2 regions of the Bacillus sp. VA13 genome follow, and region 2 is predicted to be linked to the other one. Evidence: a T-box and tRNA genes for the amino acid it is inferred to sense, from the RefSeq annotation. Region 2 holds a T-box; the other holds one or more tRNA genes.

Region 1 (10,895 bases), on a different contig from region 2:
AATGCGTATACGAGGAAATATTGGATTTTCCTCCGCATAGTTCAAGGATTTTCTTTGCGAGATGATCGTAGTTATTTTCTTTGCTCATCAAAACCCCTCCTCTTCCAGATGCCTTATTTTTTTCTCATAGATTGTATGGCTGCTCTCGTTTTATCGATATAGCCGGTTGTTTCTTCATACTGCTCAGCCGCCATGCCTAAAAACAAAACATCAATCATAAAAAGCTGGGCGAGGCGGGAGGAAGTGGCTGCACTTCGAATCAGGGCTTCGTTGGAGTGCGCTGTGTACAACGGGACATCAGCCAGCGCGGAGACGGATGTCTGGCTGAATTGTGTCAGACTGATCGTTGTGATGCCTTTTTCCTTAGCCATCGTGAGCAGTTCAATGATTTCCTGCGTCTCTCCCGAAAACGAAATAGCGAATACGATGTCATCCTTATCTGCATTTGCGATTAATGATGCCACAAGATGAGTGTCTGTGAACGCGGTTGCTTGTTTATGAATGCGAAGCCACTTTTGCTGGGCGTCCTTGGCGACAATGCCGGAAGCCCCGACCCCGATAAAATGCACGGTTTGAGCTTTGAGAAGCAGAGAAACCGCTCGTTCAAGCTCTTTGTAGTCCATCAGGTCTGAAGTATCCTGAATGGCTTGAATGGCATTGCCGGCCGCTTTTTCAGAAATGGAGGACAGCGGTTCGTGAGGCGCAATGTCCCGATAGCCTTGTACAGCTGGCTTTGCCAGATCGCCTGCCACTCTCATTTTTAAATCTTGAAATCCCTTTAGTCCGAGTGATTTGCAGAGCCTGATGACGGCAGCGTCACTTGAATTGGCTAAGGCACTGATTTCACTGACAGTGCTTTCTATAGCTTTGTGGGGATGAGTTAGGATGTAATCTGCAAGTTTACGCTCGGATGGAGGGAGCTTGTGCTTCATTGATTGGATGATCGCTAAACCGCCTGTTGCCATTCTTGGTCTCTCCTTATCTTGAATGGTAATTTTCGATTGCTTTGTCTATAAAACCGTTTGTTTCATCAAGCAATGTTTTAGCTTGTTCCTGATCTGTGCTTGTTTTGAGCATGACGATTGCTGTTTTGACGTGATGATTGGCTTGTTCCAGAGTGTGTCTGGCTGTGTCGTATGAAGCGTTTGTGAGGCTTTGGATGATGCTGATGGCCCGTTCTTTTAGTTTTTTGTTGCTGACATTGACGTCTACCATCAAGTTTTCGTAAACCTTGCCGATTTTGACCATGACTGCCGTGGATATCATGTTTAGAATCATTTTATGAGCAGTTGCGGCTTTCATACGTGTTGATCCTGTAATGGCCTCAGGTCCGACGACAACCTCGATGCTGTGATCCGCCGCCTTGCTGATGGCGGAATTTTCATTACAGGTAAGGGCGATGGTGTGGGCTCCGACTTTACGGGCGTATGTTAGGGCGCCTGCGGCATAAGGTGTACGGCCGCTTGCTGCGATGGCAATGACGGTGTCGTTTGAAGTGAGTTGTATGTTTTTTAAATCTTCGGCTCCTGCTTTTTCACTGTCTTCAATGCCCTCTGCTGCCTGCAAAAATGCTTTAGGCCCGCCAGCCATGATTCCGATAACCTGATCTGGGCTTACGCTGTAGGTGGGAGGACATTCAACAGCATCCATGACACCGAGTCTGCCGCTTGTACCGGCGCCTGTGTATATAAGCCGGCCTCCATTTTGAAACGAGTCGTAGGCGCAGTCTACAGCTGTTTTGATATCGGGGAGAACCTGCTGAACGGCGGCTGCGACTTTCAAATCTTCGTTGTTGATCATTTTGAGGATGCCGAGTGTGTTTGCTTTGTGGATTTCAGCTGTTTGGCTATTGCGTGATTCCGTTGTAAGACGGTGAAGGTTTAATGATTTTGACATGAGGAGGCCCCCTGTTTAAAAATAATATATTTTAATATTCAGTATATTCATTTCTGTTATGATATTTCAACTATGTTTTAAAATTTTTGAAATTTTATTTCACCCAAGACTATAAGAAGTAATGAAGGATCAGCTGCTCTCCAAGCGGTCCGATTCTTCGCCGTCCTTTATCAAGGAACCCGCTTTTCATATAAAGGTGCTTTGCGCGTGTGTTGAGATGATTGACGGCCAAAATAATTTCATCGCACCATGGAAAATAACCGCTCACAAAAGAGGGAAGCTGAAGCATTGCTTTTTTTGCATAGCCTTTTCCGTGATGCACTGCGTGTAAGGACAGAGAGCTGAGCAGTAAAGCGAATGGATTGTTAGAATACGGAGCAAGCGTTTCTTTTGATGTATGTAAAATGAAAAAACCGACAGGCAAATCGTCTTTTAAGATGACAACCGGATACCGGTCCCGTATGCTCAGGGCCTGAGTCAGCACCTCTTTGGGGAGAGAGGTAAAGCGTTTTTCATCGTTTTTTAGAGTAAATGATTGGAGCTCCGGCAAATGTTCAGGCTTATAGAAGGATAAAGAAATGTCTTGAGTCATGTGGTTGCCCTCCTTACAATATGTCGTCTAACTGGTTTTCCGAAATGACATGGTAGCCCGCTCGTTTTAACAGTGCGGCGGTCACTCCGCTGCCGGCGATTTTTTGGCCGGAGAATGTGCCGTTATAGATAAAACTGCTTCCGCACGACGGACTGTTTTCTTTTAATATGACGGCAGAGGCATTGATTTCTTTTGCGTAAGCTAATGTTTTAGCGGCGCCTTCCATATATAATTCTGTTACATCTTCTCCTGAAGCTGTCACGATTTTTGCGGTTCCATTGAGAACATCCTCGCCGGTGCCTCCGATGATTTCTGCAGGTTCACGAGGAGTTGAAAAGCCGCCGAGAAGCTCAGGACAAGCCATGACTGCTTCATTTTCATCGATGAGTTTTCTGATTTTCTCTGATGCGGCGTGAGAGCCGTTATATCTGCATTCAATGCCGCCAAGGCAAGAGCTGACTAGTATCATATTGGTTTCTCCTCTCTTGATTCGCTTGTCTCTATCATAAAAGAAATGATAAATGTTGGGAGGCTTTTTCAGTTAAAAAAGGAGTTAAAAAGTTTGAAAATAAAAAATTTAATTTTTCTCTTTACAAAGGGGGTGTAACCTGTATATAATAACTTTTGTCAGCTCGACGAGAACACAAACGGCCCGTTGGTCAAGCGGTTAAGACACCGCCCTTTCACGGCGGTAACACGGGTTCGAATCCCGTACGGGTCACCATTTGGAGGATTAGCTCAGCTGGGAGAGCATCTGCCTTACAAGCAGAGGGTCGGCGGTTCGAGCCCGTCATCCTCCACCATCTTGCCGGTGTAGCTCAATTGGTAGAGCAACTGACTTGTAATCAGTAGGTTGGGGGTTCAAGTCCTCTTGCCGGCACTCTTTTCTTACATTAATATGGAGGGGTAGCGAAGTGGCTAAACGCGGCGGACTGTAAATCCGCTCCCTCAGGGTTCGGCAGTTCGAATCTGCCCCCCTCCACCATTATTGGGCTATAGCCAAGCGGTAAGGCAACGGACTTTGACTCCGTCATGCGTTGGTTCGAATCCAGCTAGCCCAGTCACAGACACCTTTGACCAAAAGGTGTCTTTTTTTCTTTTTAAAATCATTCCAACTTCTAACTGTTCAGTCTGTATAATAATTTTAAAAAAATGTTAAGGTAGTTTATTCACGAATTACCATCTACACCCTGCCAAAAATTTGATAAACTTATTTTATAAAAAAATTGAAACCTTTTGAAACGAAGCTCGTATACATACAGACCGGTGAAGGCAGAGGTTAGATAAATATGGAAATGATGATTAAAAAGAGAATTAAACAAGTCAAAAAAGGCGACCAAGATGCATTTGCGGACATCGTAGATATTTACAAGGATAAAATTTATCAGCTTTGCTACCGTATGCTTGGCAATGTGCATGAGGCAGAGGATATTGCACAGGAGGCTTTCATCAGAGCGTACGTTAATATCGACAGTTTTGATATTAACCGGAAATTTTCAACTTGGCTTTATCGAATTGCGACCAATTTGACTATTGACCGCATTCGCAAAAAGAAGCCGGATTATTACCTCGATGCAGAGGTGGCTGGTACGGAAGGCTTGACCATGTATTCACAAATCGCCGCAGATGGGGTTTTGCCTGAAGATGCAGTTGTGTCGCTGGAGCTCTCAAACACGATTCAGCAGAAAATTTTAAAGCTTCCTGACAAATACAGAACAGTTATCGTATTAAAGTATATTGACGAACTCTCATTAATTGAAATCGGCGAGATTCTGAACATTCCTGTGGGGACTGTGAAAACGCGGATTCACAGAGGCAGAGAGGCTCTCAGAAAACAATTAAGGGATCTTTAAGTGGGGTGATGAAATGAGCTGTCCTGAACAAATTGTGCAGCTTATGCATATGCATCTTGATGGAGATATCCTTCCAAAAGATGAACACGTATTAAATGAACATCTGGAGACATGCGAGAAATGCAGAAAGCATTTTTATGAGATGGAAAAATCTATAGCGCTCGTCCGGAGCACATCGCATGTCCAAGCCCCCGCGGATTTTACCGCTAATGTCATGGCAAAATTGCCTAAGGAGAAAAAAAGAGCTTCTGTGAAAAGATGGTTCAGAACCCATCCCGTTATCGCAGCTGCTGCGGTATTCATCATTTTGATGGGCGGAGGATTTTTTAACAGCTGGCATAATGACCAAAATTTCAGCGTGTCCAAGCAACCGAATCTTGTGGTGCATAACCACACTGTGATCGTGCCAGAAGGTGAGACGGTCAAAGGCGATGTGACTGTCAAAAACGGCAAGCTGATCATTAAAGGCAAAATAGACGGGGATGTAACTGTCGTAAACGGCGAAAAGTATATGGCCTCTGCTGGACAAGTCACCGGTCAGATTGAAGAAATCAATCAATTATTCGATTGGACATGGTACAAGATGAAGTCTGCGGGGAAAAGTGTAGTCAATGCATTAAATCCGAAAGGAAAAGAGTAAAGCGCGTCAGTCGCTTTGCTCTTTTTTTACGGGCTGAGAGGGCTGGCACATTTCACTTGCCAAATCGAAATGTGGTATAATGGGCTCGCTATGTAAAGTACATATGCGTAACACGTACAACACAAAATACGAAATGACTGAAATCTTGGAGGACGAGGAAATGGCTTTTGAGGATATCCCTTTTTTGCAGTACCTCGGCAATGCCGTTGATATTCTCCTTGTTTGGTATGTGATATATAAATTGATTATGGTGATACGCGGCACGAAAGCGGTTCAGCTGTTAAAAGGAATTGTAGTGATCGTGCTTGTTCGTATGGCCAGCCAATATTTGGGCCTCAGCACGCTTCAATGGCTGATGGACCAAGCGATAACATGGGGATTTTTAGCAATTATTATTATTTTTCAGCCTGAGCTGAGAAGAGCGCTTGAACAGCTTGGCCGCGGCCGCTTTTTTTCAAGGAGCGGCACGCCTGTGGAGGAAGCGCAGCAGAAAACAATTGAGGCCATCACAAAAGCAATCAATTATATGGCGAAACGCCGTATAGGCGCCCTGCTGACCATTGAGCGGGATACCGGAATGGGAGATTATATTGAGACTGGCATACCTTTGAATGCCAAAGTCAGCTCTGAGCTGTTGATCAATATTTTTATTCCAAACACTCCGCTTCATGATGGTGCAGTGATTATGAAGAATAATGAAATAGCCGCGGCCGCCTGTTATCTGCCGCTTTCAGAAAGCCCGTTTATTTCAAAAGAACTGGGGACGCGGCATAGAGCGGCTGTCGGCATCAGTGAAGTAACAGACAGTTTGACGATTATTGTGTCTGAAGAGACCGGCGGCGTCAGTGTGGCGAAGAACGGAGACCTTCACAGAGAGCTGACGGAAGAAGCGCTGAAAGAAATGCTTGAAGCCGAGTTTAAGAAAAACACCAGAGACACTTCTTCTAATCGCTGGTATTGGAGGGGCAAGAAAAATGGATAAATTCTTAAACAACCGCTGGGCTGTGAAAATTATTGCTCTGCTTTTCGCGCTCTTGCTTTATGTGGCGGTTAACAGCAATCAAGCACCGACTCCGAAAAAACCGGGTGAATCTTTCTTTCCGACATCAACAATTGATGAAGCAACACTGACCGATATTCCGGTCAAAGCGTATTATGATGATGAAAATTACGTCGTGACAGGTGTTCCGCAAACGGTTAATGTCACGATAAAAGGCTCGACAAGCGCCGTGAAAAAGGCTAGACAGACCAAGAACTTTGAAATATATGCCGACATGGAAAATTTAAAAACCGGCACACATAAGGTGGAGCTAAAGGCCAAAAACGTGTCAGACGGGCTGACAATCTCAATCAACCCGTCTGTTACGACAGTGACCATTCAAGAACGGACGACCAAAAGCTTTCCTGTAGAAGTGGAGTACTACAATAAAAGCAAGATGAAAAAAGGCTATTCTCCGGAGCAGCCGATTGTCAGTCCGAAAAATGTGCAGATTACCGGATCTAAAAATGTGATTGATAATATTTCTCTTGTAAAAGCTTCAGTGAATTTGGAAAACGCAGATGAAACGATTGAAAAGGAAGCGAAAGTGACTGTCTATGATAAAGACGGAAACGCGCTTCCTGTCGACGTAGAGCCTTCGGTCATCAAGATTACCGTTCCGGTAACAAGCCCGAGTAAAAAAGTGCCCTTTAAAATTGAACGGACAGGAAGCCTTCCTGACGGTGTCAGCATAGCGAACATTGAATCAAGTCCCAGTGAGGTAACGGTTTACGGCTCACAGGATGTGTTGGATTCTCTTGAATTTATTGACGGCGTCAGCTTAGATTTAAGCAAAATTAACAAGGATTCCGATATCGAGGCAGATATTCCGCTTCCTGACGGCGTCAAAAAAATCTCGCCGTCAAAGGTGACTTTGCATATAGAAGTAGATAGTGAAGCGGATCAGAAGTTTGAGAATGTCTCTATTAAGACTGTAGGGCTGAGCAGCTCGCAAAACATTGAATTTCTAGATCCTGAATCGCAAGCGATAGACGTGACGGCTAAAGGCTCTCCCGCCAATATAAAAAAACTGGAGAAATCAGATATTGAATTGTATGTGAATGTTTCAGATTTAGATGACGGGGAGCATAGCGTGAAGCTTGAAGTCAACGGGCCTCAGAATGTAACCTGGTCCTTGGGGCAGAAAAACGCCAAAATCAAGCTGACATCTAAAAAAAGCAATACATCAACTAATGACAACAGCAGCAATACATCAGGAAACCAGGATGACACAGATAAGCAAACGAATGATCAAAAGAACAACCAGCAAGAAGATACAACGAACACTGATAAAAACAGCAATGATCAAAAACAAGACGAAAATAAAGATCAAAACCAAGATCAGGATGAGGACGAATCCACTGCGGATTCACAATCCACATCAGAATAAAAAAGGAGCGATTATAAAATGGGCAAGTATTTTGGAACAGACGGTGTAAGAGGTGTCGCCAATAGTGAGCTTACACCTGAGCTGGCCTTCAAAGTCGGACGTTTCGGCGGATATGTGCTGACAAAAGACAAACAACGTCCGAAAGTGCTGATAGGCCGCGATACACGCATCTCCGGCCATATGCTGGAGGGAGCCCTTGTCGCCGGACTTTTATCCATTGGCGCAGAAGTCATGCGCCTGGGTGTCATTTCTACACCTGGTGTATCTTATTTAACAAAAGCGATGGATGCAGAGGCAGGCGTCATGATTTCTGCTTCTCACAACCCAGTGCAGGATAACGGCATCAAGTTTTTCGGGGGAGACGGATTTAAGCTTTCTGACGAACAGGAGGCTGAAATTGAGCGCCTGATGGACGAACCGGAAGATAGGCTGCCAAGGCCGGTCGGAGCCGATCTCGGTCTTGTAAACGACTATTTTGAAGGCGGGCAAAAATATCTGCAATTCTTAAAACAGACTGCTGATGAAGATTTCACAGGCATTCATGTGGCACTGGACTGCGCACATGGTGCAACGTCGTCCTTGGCGACACACCTGTTTGCTGATTTAGATGCCGATGTTTCAACAATGGGGACTTCCCCGAACGGATTAAACATTAATGACGGCGTCGGATCGACTCATCCTGAAGCGCTCAGCGCGTTTGTCAAAGAGAAAAACGCCGATCTCGGTCTTGCGTTTGACGGTGATGGCGACCGCCTGATTGCTGTCGATGAAAAAGGAAATATCGTTGACGGCGACCAAATCATGTACATATGCTCAAAACACCTGAAATCAGAGGGCCGTTTAAAGGATGATACAGTGGTTTCTACTGTAATGAGCAACCTTGGCTTCTATAAGGCGCTTGAAAAAGAAGGCATCAAAAGCGTGCAAACGGCTGTCGGTGACCGTTACGTAGTAGAAGCGATGAAAAAAGACGGCTACAATGTCGGCGGTGAGCAGTCAGGACATCTTATTTTCCTTGATTACAACACGACAGGGGACGGATTATTGTCTGCTATTATGCTGATGAACACATTGAAAGCGACAGGCAAGCCGTTGTCAGAGCTTGCAGCTGAAATGCAGAAGTTCCCGCAGCTGTTAGTCAATGTGAGAGTAACTGATAAATATAAAGTCGAAGAGAACGAAAAAGTAAAAGCTGTTATTTCTGAAGTTGAAAAAGAAATGAACGGCGACGGCCGGATTTTGGTCCGCCCTTCAGGCACTGAACCGCTAGTCCGTGTTATGGCTGAAGCGAAGACGAAAGAACTGTGCGATGAGTATGTCAATCGCATTGTTGAAGTCGTCCGGTCAGAAATGGGATTAGAGTAACGAAGCCTATGATCAGAGAGTGAACAAGACAAGCGAGGCTTACATATGATAATTGTGAAACATGAGGCAAAGTTGTTTAAAAAACAATTGACCGTTCATGGCACATGCTGTAAAATCAAGCTTGTCTTGTTCTTATTTTCTCTGAGGAAGAAAAGACGGGATTATTGTTTCATCTATAATTATAGCGCCCGAACTAAGCGCCCGAAAAAAGGCTTAGTTGACGAGGATGGAGGTTATCGAATTTTCGGCGGATGCCTCCCGGCTGATTATGCAGATCACAGCCGTAAGGATTTCTTCAAACCAAGGGGGTAACTCCTTGAACAAAGAGAAATCACATGATCTTCCAAAAACATGTAGGAGGGGACGATTGAAAGTCCCCTTGAAATTTGACTTTCTTCGTCTCCTTTTACAATCTTAGGAGGAAGAAAAATATGTGTGGAATCGTAGGTTATATCGGTCAGCTTGATGCGAAGGAAATTTTACTGAAAGGGTTAGAAAAGCTTGAGTACCGCGGATATGATTCTGCTGGTATCGCTGTTGCCAACGAACAGGGAATCCATGTGTTCAAAGAAAAAGGACGCATTGCGGATCTTCGTGAAGTTGTGGATGCCAATATAGAAGCGAAAGCTGGAATTGGCCATACTCGCTGGGCAACACACGGCGAACCAAGCTATCTAAACGCTCACCCGCATCAAAGCGCACTGGGCCGCTTTACACTTGTTCATAACGGCGTGATCGAGAACTATGTTCAGCTGAAACAAGAGTATTTACAAGATGTAGAGCTCAAAAGTGACACCGATACAGAGGTAGTCGTTCAAGTAATCGAGCAATTTGTCAACGGAGGTCTTGATACAGAAGAAGCGTTCCGCAAAACACTTACACTGTTAAAAGGCTCTTATGCAATTGCTTTATTCGACAACGAAAACAGAGAAACGATTTTTGTAGCGAAAAACAAAAGCCCTCTATTAGTCGGTCTTGGAGATACATTCAATGTCGTAGCATCTGATGCGATGGCAATGCTTCAAGTAACCAATGAATACGTAGAGCTGATGGATAAGGAAATGGTCATCGTCACTGATGATCAAGTTGTCATCAAAAACCTTGATGGTGACGTGATTTCACGTGCTTCTTATATTGCTGAGCTGGATGCCAGCGATATCGAAAAAGGTACGTACCCTCACTACATGTTGAAAGAAACGGATGAGCAGCCTGTTGTCATGCGCAAAATCATCCAAACGTATCAAGATGAAAACGGCAAACTGTCTGTGCCTGGCGATATCGCTGCCGCTGTAGCGGAAGCGGACCGCATCTATATCATTGGCTGCGGAACAAGCTACCATGCAGGACTTGTCGGTAAACAATATATTGAAATGTGGGCAAACGTGCCGGTTGAAGTGCATGTAGCGAGTGAATTCTCTTACAACATGCCGCTTCTGTCTAAGAAACCGCTCTTTATTTTCCTTTCACAAAGCGGAGAAACAGCAGACAGCCGTGCAGTTCTTGTTCAAGTCAAAGCACTTGGACACAAAGCACTGACAATCACAAACGTACCGGGATCAACGCTTTCTCGTGAAGCTGACTACACGTTGCTGCTTCATGCAGGCCCTGAAATTGCTGTTGCTTCAACGAAAGCATACACTGCACAAATCGCTGTTCTTGCTGTTCTTGCATCTGTAGCTGCTGACAAAAACGGCATTGATATCGGATTTGACCTCGTCAAAGAACTCGGTATCGCTGCGAACGCAATGGAAGCCCTTTGCGACCAGAAAGACGAAATGGAAATGATCGCCCGTGAATACCTGACTGTATCCAGAAACGCTTTCTTCATTGGCCGCGGCCTTGACTACTTCGTATGTGTCGAAGGCGCACTGAAGCTGAAAGAGATTTCTTACATTCAGGCAGAAGGCTTTGCCGGCGGAGAACTGAAGCACGGCACCATTGCCTTGATCGAACAAGGTACACCAGTATTTGCACTGGCAACACAAGAGCACGTAAACCTAAGCATCCGCGGAAACGTTAAAGAAGTTGCCGCTCGCGGAGCAAACACATGCATCATCTCACTGAAAGGCCTAGACGATGCGGATGACAGATTCGTACTACCGGAAGTAAACCCAGCGCTT
Region 2 (10,895 bases):
GCTGTGGGCCAGGGAGCACTGGCGATTGAGTGCAGAGAATCGGATGAAGAGCTATTGGCGTTGTTTTCTCAGTTTACGGATGAGTATACAAAACGGACTGTGTTGGCGGAACGTACTTATTTAAACGCGATGGAGGGCGGATGCCAGGTTCCGATCGCAGGCTACTCAGTGTTAAACGAGCAGGATGAAATTGAATTGACTGGGCTTGTCGCTTCTCCTGACGGCAAAATCATTTTTAAAGAAACCGTCACCGGAAACGATCCGGAGGAAGTCGGAAAGCGCTGTGCCGCTCTTATGACTGACAAAGGAGCCAAAGAATTAATTGATCGTGTAAAACGGGAGCTTGATGAGGATGGAAAATGATTTTCCGCTGAAAGGAAAAACAGTGCTTGTCACCCGGAATAAGGCGCAGGCAAAATCGTTTCAGCAAAAAGTGGAGGCACTTGGCGGAAAAGCGGTTTTGACCTCTTTGATTACGTTTCGCCGCGCTTTGCCGAATAATCTTGCAAAACAGGTGAAAGAGGATCTTGCCGCCCCCGGCTGGCTTGTTTTTACAAGTGTGAACGGAGCAGACTTCTTTTTTTCTTATTTAAACGAAAATCAGCTAATTCTTCCAGCGCATAAAAAAATTGCAGCTGTCGGTGAGAAAACGGCTCGCCGTTTGGAAACGCATAACGTATCGGTTGATGTGATGCCTAAGGACTATATCGCTGAACAGTTGGCGGAGGCCCTTAAGCAGCATGCTGAACCGGCGGAACGGATTACAGTGGTGAAAGGCAATTTGTCACGTGATGTGATAAAACAGGAGCTTGTCCCGCTCGGTTTTGAAGTGGAAGAATGGGTTGTCTACGAAACGATTCCGGATGAAGATGGCATCGAGGCACTGAAAAAGGTTGCGGGCCAATATTCATTTGACTATGTGACATTTACGAGTTCATCAACCGTACATACGTTTATGCATGTCTTGGGAGAAGAATTGAAAAAGTGGCAGGCGAACAGATCGGCCTGTATCAGCATCGGACCTTTAACAAGGGACGCTCTGCTGACGTATGGCATCACATCGCATACGCCTGATACATTTACAATAGATGGCATGCTTGAGTTAATGTGCAGCATGTCAAGAGAGGAAGAGAGAATATGAGTCAATCATTTAACAGACACCGCCGCCTGCGGTCATCAAAAGCAATGAGAGAGATGGTAAAGGAAACACGTTTGCACCCATCGGATTTTATTTATCCGATTTTTGTCGTTGAAGGGCTGGAAGGCAAAAAAGCTGTTCCGTCAATGCCTGATGTTTACCATGTATCATTAGATCTATTGAAGGATGAAGTGGCAGAGCTGGTTAAACTGGGCATTCAATCTGTCATCGTGTTCGGCATCCCGGAAGAAAAAGATGATTGCGGAACGCAAGCGTATCATGATCACGGCATCGTTCAAAAAGCCATCACAGAAATTAAAACACACTTCCCTGAGATGGTTGTTGTCGCTGATACGTGCTTATGCGAATATACAGACCACGGCCATTGCGGACTTGTCAAAGACGGCGTCATCCTCAATGATGAATCGCTGGAGCTTTTGGCGCAGACAGCTGTCAGCCAAGCGAAAGCAGGTGCGGATATCATTGCGCCTTCAAACATGATGGACGGATTTGTTACGGTAATCAGAAAAGCGCTTGATAAAGAAGGGTTCGTCAATATTCCAATCATGTCTTACGCTGTGAAATATTCAAGTGAGTTTTACGGTCCGTTCCGTGATGCAGCAAACAGCACGCCGCAATTCGGAGACCGCAAAACATATCAGATGGACCCTGCCAACCGTATGGAAGCACTCCGCGAAGCACAATCAGATGTCGAGGAAGGCGCGGACTTTTTGATTGTCAAACCTTCACTTTCATATATGGATATCATGCGTGACGTAAAAAATGAGTTTACTTTGCCGCTCGTCGCTTATAATGTAAGCGGAGAGTATTCAATGGTAAAGGCTGCAGCGCAGAACGGCTGGATCAAAGAAAAGGAAATCGTGTTAGAAATTTTGACAAGCATGAAGCGTGCAGGTGCTGACCTGATTATTACGTATCATGCCAAAGACGCAGCGAAATGGCTTGCGGAGTAATTTTATTCAGTTGACAGGAGTTGAGGCAGATGAGAAGCTATGAAAAATCAAAAGCGGCTTTTAAAGAAGCGCAAAAACTCATGCCGGGCGGTGTGAACAGTCCCGTTCGCGCATTTAAATCGGTAGACATGGACCCGATTTTTATGGAGCGCGGAAAAGGCTCAAAAATCTATGATATTGACGGAAATGAATATATTGACTACGTCTTGTCATGGGGTCCTTTAATTTTAGGGCATACAAATGACCGCGTCGTAGAGAGCCTCAAAAAAGTGGCAGAATACGGGACAAGCTTCGGTGCCCCTACTGAAGTGGAAAATGAACTGGCAAAACTCGTCATTGATCGTGTGCCATCTGTAGAAATTGTACGAATGGTCAGCTCCGGGACAGAGGCTACTATGAGTGCCCTCCGTTTGGCAAGAGGCTATACAGGCCGCAACAAGATTTTAAAATTTGAGGGCTGCTACCACGGGCATGGCGATTCCCTCTTGATTAAAGCGGGTTCAGGAGTGGCCACTCTCGGTCTGCCTGACAGCCCTGGTGTGCCTGAAGGCATTGCGAAAAACACCATCACCGTTCCGTACAATGATTTAGAAAGTGTAAAGCTTGCTTTCCAGCAATTCGGTGAAGACATTGCGGGAGTTATTGTAGAGCCGGTTGCCGGAAATATGGGAGTTGTTCCGCCGCAAGAAGGCTTCCTGCAAGGGCTGCGTGATATCACTGAGCAATACGGTTCCCTGCTGATTTTTGATGAAGTAATGACAGGCTTCCGCGTCGATTATAATTGTGCTCAAGGATACTTCGGCATAACGCCTGATCTGACTTGTTTAGGAAAAGTGATCGGGGGCGGGCTTCCTGTCGGTGCTTATGGCGGCAAGGCTGAAATCATGGAGCAGATCGCTCCGAGCGGTCCGATTTATCAGGCCGGCACATTGTCAGGCAACCCGCTTGCGATGACGGCTGGCTTAGAAACATTGAAGCAGCTGACACCTGAATCCTACAAGAATTTCATCAAAAAAGGCGACAGGCTGGAAGAAGGCATTTCAAAAGCCGCCGAGGCTCACGGCATTCCGCATACCTTTAACCGCGCAGGTTCAATGATCGGCTTCTTCTTTACAAACGAACCTGTCATCAATTATGAAACAGCCAAAGCATCTGATTTGAAGCTGTTTGCTAACTACTATAAAGGCATGGCAAATGAAGGTGTATTCCTTCCGCCATCACAATTCGAAGGCCTTTTTCTTTCAACGGCCCATACTGAGGAAGATATTGAAAAAACAATCCAGGCAGCTGAGAAAGTATTTGCTGAGATCAGCCGCGGATAAGAGCAAAAACCGGTATCAAGGACATCCTTGTACCGGTTTTTTTCTGTGTTCGCCAACTCATATTTTCCCCAGTTCATACATACACCTTTAGTGACATCTAATTTTAAGGATTAGATGAAAGGAGGATATGAACTTGCCGCAAAATCATCGATTGCAATTTTCTGTAGAAGAATCGATCTGTTTCCAAAAAGGACAGGAAGTTTCTGAACTGCTTTCTATTTCATTAGATCCTGACATTAGGGTTCAGGAAGTAAATGATTATGTATCAATCAGAGGATCGCTTGAACTTACAGGTGAGTACAACATAGATCAAAACAAACATACCGAAGAGTTTTATACCGATAAGCGGTTTGTTGAAGAAGTCAGAAAGAGAGAGGATGGAAGCGCAGAACTGACTCACTGTTTTCCTGTGGATATTACCATTCCGAAAAATAAAGTGAGCCATTTACAGGATGTCTTCGTCTTTATTGACGCATTTGACTATCAATTAACGGATTCTCGCATTTTAACGATTCAAGCTGATTTAGCGATCGAAGGGCTTTTGGATGATACGGCAGACAAAGAGCCGGAGATTCCTCTATATGAGGCTCCAACGGCATTCAGAGAGGAAGAGATTTCAGAGCCGCCGATACAAAGTGCAGTAGAAACGGGTTCACCTTCGGCAACGGAAGCAGTTCTGCAGGATGAAACGCCAGCCGAACCGCCAGAACTTTTTGTCTCGAAAGCGGGGCTCCGTGAAGAACTGGAAACAGAAAAAGCAGGATCTGCGCCGCCGGAATCGGTTGCTTCAGAACCAGAGGCGCGAGAAGGTGCCGAGCCGTTAGAGCTTGTGGAGCCGGAAGCAGAGAGTCGTGAAGCATCGGGAACAGAAGAACCCGATGCTTCAGAAATAGAGATTCAAGAGATCGTAAAAACAGAAAATGAAACGCCTGAGCCAGCAGCTGCAATAGCAGATGTTCGTGAAGAAGCAGCCCCCCCAGCGGAGGCAGATCTTCGTGAAGATTCTGGAGCGGAAAAATCGCCTGCTTTGGAAGCTGAACTACATGCAGAGACTGTGATTGCAGAGGAAAAAGCAGAAACCCCAGTGTCTCCTATTCTAGAATATGCGTTGCGCCAAGAGGCTCAAAATGAAGAAACGGCACAACCGGAGCACGCTGAGCCTGCACTTCGTCAAGAAGAGAAAGAAGTGGCACAACCGGAACACGCTGAGCCTGCACTTCGTCAAGAAGCGAAAGAAGCGGCACAACCGGAACACGCTGAGCCTGCACTTCGTCAAGAAGAGGAAGAAGTGGCACAACCGGAAAACGCTGAGCCTGCATTCCGTCAAGAAGAGAAAGAAGCGGCACAACCGGAACACGCTGAGCCTGCATTCCGTCAAGAAGAGAAAGAAGCAGCACAACCGGAACACGCTGAGCCTGCATTCCGTCAAGAAGAGAAAGAAGCGGCACAACCGGAACACGCTGAGCCTGCGCTTCGTCAAGAAGAGAAAGAAACAGCACAACCGGAACACACTGAGCCTGCGCTTCGTCAAGAAGAGAAAGAAACAGCACAACCGGAACATGCTGAGCCCGCGCTTGGTCAAGAAGCGGAAGAGGCTCTTGAAACTGAATCTCAGCCCGTTCTCTCCATAGAAGAAAGCAGAGAGAAGAAATCAGCCTCAGATCCATATGTGGAGAATGACGAAACTGCTTTTCAGCTTCATTTCAAGCAAAAAGCAAGCTCGGAGGAGGCACATCAAGAAGAGTCTGCACCGGCATACCGCACCTTCCTGCCCGAACATGAAGAGGAGGATTCTTTTTATTCAGCGCCTAAGCTGCTGGAAGAGGAAGAACAAGAGGAAGAAAGCTTTGAAATTGAAGTGAGAAAAATACCACCGGCTGAAGAGCCTGAGAAAGAAACAGCTCTTCAATCCTTCCAGCTGACTGATACCTCAGAGACTGAAAGGAAGGAAGCGAATGCTGTTCCTAGGGTTGCTCCTGCTGCTGAAACGAAGGAAAGTGATAATTCTCTTTATTTAACAAAACTCTTTACGAAAGAAGAGGATGAGTTTTCGAGAATGAAAATATGCATTGTTCAGCAGGAAGATACGATCGAACGCTTATGCGAACGGTATGAAATCACATCCCAGCAGCTGATCAGGATGAATTCTTTGGCCTTGGACGATGAATTGAAAGCAGGACAGATCCTCTATATTCCTCAATATAACAACAGCCATGCGTAAGCCGTAAGCGATCGGAAAATGTGGTGAATGGAATGGAAGATACCCTATCGGTTCTTCAGAAATACGGACTGACTGCTCAATTTATTGAGCCTGTCAGTCCTCTTGTGTGGAAAGTGTATACAGACTACGGCGTATTTGCCCTGAAAAAATTGAAATCGGTTCGCAGCAAACAATTTACAGATCATATGGTGGCGATTGAGGAAAAAGGTTTTCGTTCATTTGTTCCTGTTTACAGAACAAATAGCGGTGAGTTTTTATCAGAAGGCATACAATCCGGAGATTCCTATTATTTAATGCCATGGCTTCAATTTGACCAGGAGGAAGAACGGGATCAGAAACATGTTTATTTATTTAGAGAAACAGCCCGCCTTCACGAGAGAACCACTCAGGAAATAAAGATCAGACGTGATGATATTGAACGTTATTACGGACAAACGAAAAAAAAGTGGGAACATGATAAAATTTTTTATGAACAGTTTGTAGACAGAGCGGAAAAGGAATGGTACCTTTCCCCTTTTGAACTTCAGGCCGTAACCTATTTTTCAGAAACCATTTCGGCGGTGAATTTTGCGCTGGAGCGGTTGGAGGACTGGTATGAGTCGGCAAAAGAGAAGGGTGACTCAAGGGTTGTGATGAACCACGGCAACCTGTCTATACACCATTTTCTGTATAATGATACAGGGACCGGGTATTTCACAAACTTCGAAAGAGCGTCTGTCGGCCCGCCGCAAAACGACTTACTCGGCTTTTATACAAAAATGTTCAGAGGCTTTCCGAAAGCTTGTCCGGAATGCGTCGAATGGTTTTATGCATACACGAAATCATTCCCTTTGCGTGAAGCGGAAGTCAGTCTTTTTCTCAGCTATATGGCATTTCCGGCAGCCATGTACAAGGTGCTGAACCGTTATCAAACCGGGAAAAGACAGCATGAAAAAAATGAATGTACGCAATTATTAAAGGCTTATTGGCAAATGAAAAATATAGAGCCGTTTGTGATGAAAGTTCATCAGATTGAACAAGAGAAAAAATTTCAGGCTGAAAACGAGTCCACGTCTTAATGGCGCGGACTTGTTTGTTTATATCCAGTCTAAATGAAGGGCGCAAGCTAACAAGATCAGGATTGCGAGCAGCAAAACATCAAAGGTTGTCGGAAAGAAAATGGTTCTGATCCCTTGAAAAATTGTAATGGGGATAATCACTTGCGCGGATACAAGCCGAATTTGCCTGACCCACGGCGGCAGGGAATAAGAGCTGAATCGTTTCTTCAAGGTGCATCCTCCTCTACGCATTTACAAGCATTATATGTAAACTTGGGCAATAGGTGCCTGCCCATTTGTATAGAAAGCGGTGTTTTTGGAAAAGATGATTGACGAATCAAAAACACTTTTACTATAATAAAGAACATAAATAATGTATATAATGAGCTGATAAATACACCTGCTTAGAACGGGAAGAGTACAAAAAAGGCGCATGCAGAGAGAGAAGCCGTTTGCTGAAAGGCTTCTTATGTTGTCTGATTGGAAGGTCGCCCGGGAGCATAATTTCTTGAAAGAAGAGTAGAGAAATTCGGGAAACACCCGTTATCCGTTGTAAGTGCATGAACTGATAGAGTTCATGAAAAAAGGTGGTACCGCGAAAGAGCTTTTCGTCCTTTTACAGGGATGAAGAGCTCTTTTTTTGTTCTCAGCCATTTTTAAACATGCTGGAGGGTTATGATGGAAACGAATGAACAAACAATGCCGACGAAATACGATCCGGCAGCGGTTGAAAAAGACCGATATGATTTTTGGCTAAAAGGTAAATTTTTTGAAGCAGGCAGTGACCAGACAAAAGAGCCATATTCTGTAGTCATTCCGCCGCCAAACGTAACAGGAAGACTTCACCTTGGCCACGCGTGGGACACAACGTTGCAAGATATTGTAACAAGAATGAAACGCATGCAGGGTTATGATGTACTGTGGCTTCCGGGTATGGACCACGCCGGCATTGCGACACAGGCTAAAGTGGAAGCGAAACTTCGTGAAGAGGGCAAATCCCGATATGATCTTGGCCGCGAGAAATTCCTCGAAGAAACGTGGAAGTGGAAGGAAGAGTATGCTGACTTTATTCGCAGCCAGTGGGCGAAATTAGGCCTTGGCCTTGATTATTCCCGTGAACGTTTTACGCTGGATGAAGGCTTAAGCAAAGCGGTTCGCGAAGTATTCGTTAAGCTTTATGAAAAGGGCCTGATCTACAGAGGCGAATATATTATTAACTGGGACCCTGCGACAAAAACAGCTCTATCCGACATTGAGGTCATTTACAAGGATGTTCAAGGTGCGTTCTATCATATGAGCTATCCGCTCGCTGACGGTTCAGGTTCAATTGAAATTGCAACGACACGTCCTGAAACGATGCTCGGTGATACAGCGGTTGCCGTTCATCCTGAAGATGAGCGCTATAAGCATCTTATCGGAAAAACGGTGATCCTGCCGATTGTAAATCGTGAAATTCCGATTGTCGGTGATGACTACGTTGATATGGAATTTGGTTCAGGTGCGGTGAAAATTACGCCTGCCCATGATCCGAACGACTTCGAGCTTGGCAACCGCCACAATTTAGAACGTATTCTTGTCATGAATGAAGACGGAACAATGAATGAAAATGCCCTGCATTACCAAGGTATGGATCGTTTTGAATGCCGCAAAAAGCTCGTAAAAGATTTACAGGAGGCGGGAGTCCTCTTCAAAATTGAGGATCATATGCATTCTGTCGGCCATAGTGAACGAAGCGGGGCTGTAGTTGAGCCTTATCTTTCTACCCAATGGTTTGTGCGCATGCAGCCGCTTGCTGATGAAGCGATTGAGTTGCAAAAGAAAGAAGAAAAAGTCAACTTTGTGCCTGACCGTTTCGAAAAAACGTATTTACACTGGATGGAAAACATCCGCGACTGGTGTATTTCCCGTCAGTTGTGGTGGGGCCACCGTATTCCTGCTTGGTATCATAAAGAAACAGGTGAGCTATATGTCGGGCTTGAAGCGCCTGAGGACAGCGACAATTGGGAACAGGATACAGACGTACTGGATACATGGTTCAGCTCTGCGCTCTGGCCTTTCTCCACTATGGGCTGGCCTGATGTAACGGCTGAAGACTTTAAACGCTACTATCCGACAGACGTTCTCGTGACAGGGTACGACATCATTTTCTTCTGGGTGTCACGCATGATTTTCCAAGGTATTGAATTTACAGGCGAGCGCCCGTTCAAAGATGTTTTAATCCATGGCTTAATCCGTGATGAGCAAGGCCGGAAAATGAGTAAATCTCTTGGCAACGGTGTCGATCCGATGGATGTCATTGACAAGTACGGAGCCGATTCTCTGCGTTATTTCCTTGCGACTGGAAGCTCTCCTGGCCAAGATCTGCGCTTCAGCTATGAAAAAGTGGAATCGACTTGGAATTTTGCCAATAAAATTTGGAATGCCTCCCGTTTTGCATTAATGAACATGGACGGCATGACATACGGTGAGCTTGATCTGTCAGGCGAAAAATCAGTAGCTGATAAGTGGATTTTAACGCGATTAAATGAAACGATTGAGCATGTGACTCAGCTTGCTGATCGATATGAATTTGGTGAAGTCGGACGCCATTTATATAACTTTATTTGGGACGATTTCTGTGATTGGTATATTGAAATGGCGAAGCTTCCGCTTTACGGAGAAGACGAAGCGGCTAAGAAAACAACCCGTTCCATCCTTGCTTACGTACTGGATCAAACGATGCGCCTGCTCCATCCGTTTATGCCATTCTTAACGGAGGAAATTTGGCAGCACCTTCCTCATCAAGGGGAGTCGATTACAGTAAGTCAATGGCCTGTTGTCGTACCGGAGCATACTGATACTGAAGCGGCAGCTGACATGAAGCTTCTTGTTGAGCTGATCCGTTCTGTACGTAATATCCGCAGTGAAGTCAATACGCCAATGAGCAAGCAGGTTGAACTGTATATTAAAACAAGCACAGACGAAATAGCAGCCCGTCTCGAAGCGAACCGTTCATATGTTGAACGCTTTACGAATCCGAGCGTGCTAAAAATCGGCACGGATATCGAGGCTGTTGATAAAGCGATGACGGCCGTTGTCTCAGGAGCGGAGGTTATTCTTCCGCTTGAAGGCTTAATTAATATTGATGAAGAAATTGTCCGTCTGCAAAAAGAATTTGATAAGCTGACGAAAGAAGTCGAGCGTGTCCAAAAGAAACTTGGAAATGAAGGATTTATGAAAAAAGCGCCTGCGCACGTAATTGATGAAGAACGTGAAAAAGAAAAAGATTATGTGGCAAAGCGTGACGCTGTTCAAAAACGAATGGCTGAGCTGAAGGGCTAATGAAAAGCCGGGGCGGTTTCTAGAGAAACCGCCTTGTCTTATAAAAGAGGGGATTATCATTGTTTACTGCATATGAAGAAGCGCGCAGCTGGATTCACGGGCGGCTGAAATTCGGAGTGAAGCCCGGACTCGGCCGAATGGAGCAGCTGATGGCGCGGTTAGGGCATCCTGAAAAGAAAATCCGCGCGTTCCACGTCGCAGGAACAAACGGTAAAGGATCAACTGTGGCTTTTATCCGTTCTATGCTGCAAGAAGCCGGATATACGGTAGGAACGTTTACCTCACCTTATATCATTACGTTTAATGAACGGATCAGCGTAAACGGGACACCGATTTCAGATGAGGAATGGACAGCACTCGTCAATCAGATGAAACCGCACGTTGAAGCGCTTGATCAAACGGAATACGGACAGCCGACAGAATTTGAAATTATGACGGCGTGTGCATTTTTATATTTTGCAGAGTTTCATAAGGTCGACTTTGTTATTTTTGAAACAGGTCTGGGCGGGAGATTCGACTCTACGAATGTAGTTGAACCGCTTTTAACTGTAATCACAAGCATCGGACACGACCATATGAACATTTTGGGAAACACCATTGAAGAAATTGCTGGGGAAAAGGCCGGAATTATTAAAGAAGGTATTCCAATTGTTACAGCTGTTACTCAGCCGGAAGCCTTACAGGTTATTCGTCATGAGGCTGAACGACATGCTGCGCCGTTCCAGTCATTACATGATACATGTGTTATTTTCAATGAAGAGGCTCTGCCTGCCGGAGAGCAGTTTTCATTCAAAACGGCTGAGAAGTGTTATGAAGATATTCGGACATCTCTGATCGGCACACATCAAAGACAAAATGCGGCTTTGTCCATTTTGGCTGCTG

What was found. A T-box is a leader RNA that pairs with one kind of tRNA and senses whether it is charged. The one in region 2 lies ahead of valS (valine--tRNA ligase), so its partner is inferred to be a tRNA-Val.
Region 1: it encodes a tRNA-Val, which carries the amino acid that the T-box ahead of valS (valine--tRNA ligase) is inferred to sense. The anticodon was not compared.

Annotation. Positions count from the first base shown of each region.
Region 1 covers NZ_JBVQPP010000004.1:433,775-444,669, reverse strand. Annotated here, with positions in the region: gene AC0C66_RS17515 (PTS transporter subunit EIIC) at 1-88, opposite strand, end outside; gene AC0C66_RS17510 (MurR/RpiR family transcriptional regulator) at 114-965, opposite strand; gene murQ (N-acetylmuramic acid 6-phosphate etherase) at 979-1,896, opposite strand; gene AC0C66_RS17500 (GNAT family N-acetyltransferase) at 2,006-2,488, opposite strand; gene AC0C66_RS17495 (2-thiouracil desulfurase family protein) at 2,502-2,957, opposite strand; tRNA gene AC0C66_RS17490 (tRNA-Glu) at 3,138-3,212, shown strand; tRNA gene AC0C66_RS17485 (tRNA-Val) at 3,216-3,291, shown strand; tRNA gene AC0C66_RS17480 (tRNA-Thr) at 3,296-3,368, shown strand; tRNA gene AC0C66_RS17475 (tRNA-Tyr) at 3,389-3,473, shown strand; tRNA gene AC0C66_RS17470 (tRNA-Gln) at 3,478-3,549, shown strand; gene sigW (RNA polymerase sigma factor SigW) at 3,778-4,341, shown strand; gene rsiW (anti-sigma-W factor RsiW) at 4,355-4,981, shown strand; gene cdaA (diadenylate cyclase CdaA) at 5,142-5,963, shown strand; gene cdaR (CdaA regulatory protein CdaR) at 5,956-7,410, shown strand; gene glmM (phosphoglucosamine mutase) at 7,429-8,775, shown strand; gene glmS (glutamine--fructose-6-phosphate transaminase (isomerizing)) at 9,207-10,895, shown strand, end outside.
Region 2 covers NZ_JBVQPP010000001.1:1,279,880-1,290,774, reverse strand. Annotated here, with positions in the region: gene hemC (hydroxymethylbilane synthase) at 1-363, shown strand, start outside; gene hemD (uroporphyrinogen-III synthase) at 353-1,141, shown strand; gene hemB (porphobilinogen synthase) at 1,138-2,112, shown strand; gene hemL (glutamate-1-semialdehyde 2,1-aminomutase) at 2,142-3,434, shown strand; gene AC0C66_RS06720 (LysM peptidoglycan-binding domain-containing protein) at 3,568-5,655, shown strand; gene cotN (spore coat protein CotN) at 5,688-6,713, shown strand; gene AC0C66_RS06710 (hypothetical protein) at 6,732-6,923, opposite strand; T-box leader at 7,089-7,311, shown strand; gene valS (valine--tRNA ligase) at 7,371-10,013, shown strand; gene AC0C66_RS06700 (bifunctional folylpolyglutamate synthase/dihydrofolate synthase) at 10,073-10,895, shown strand, end outside.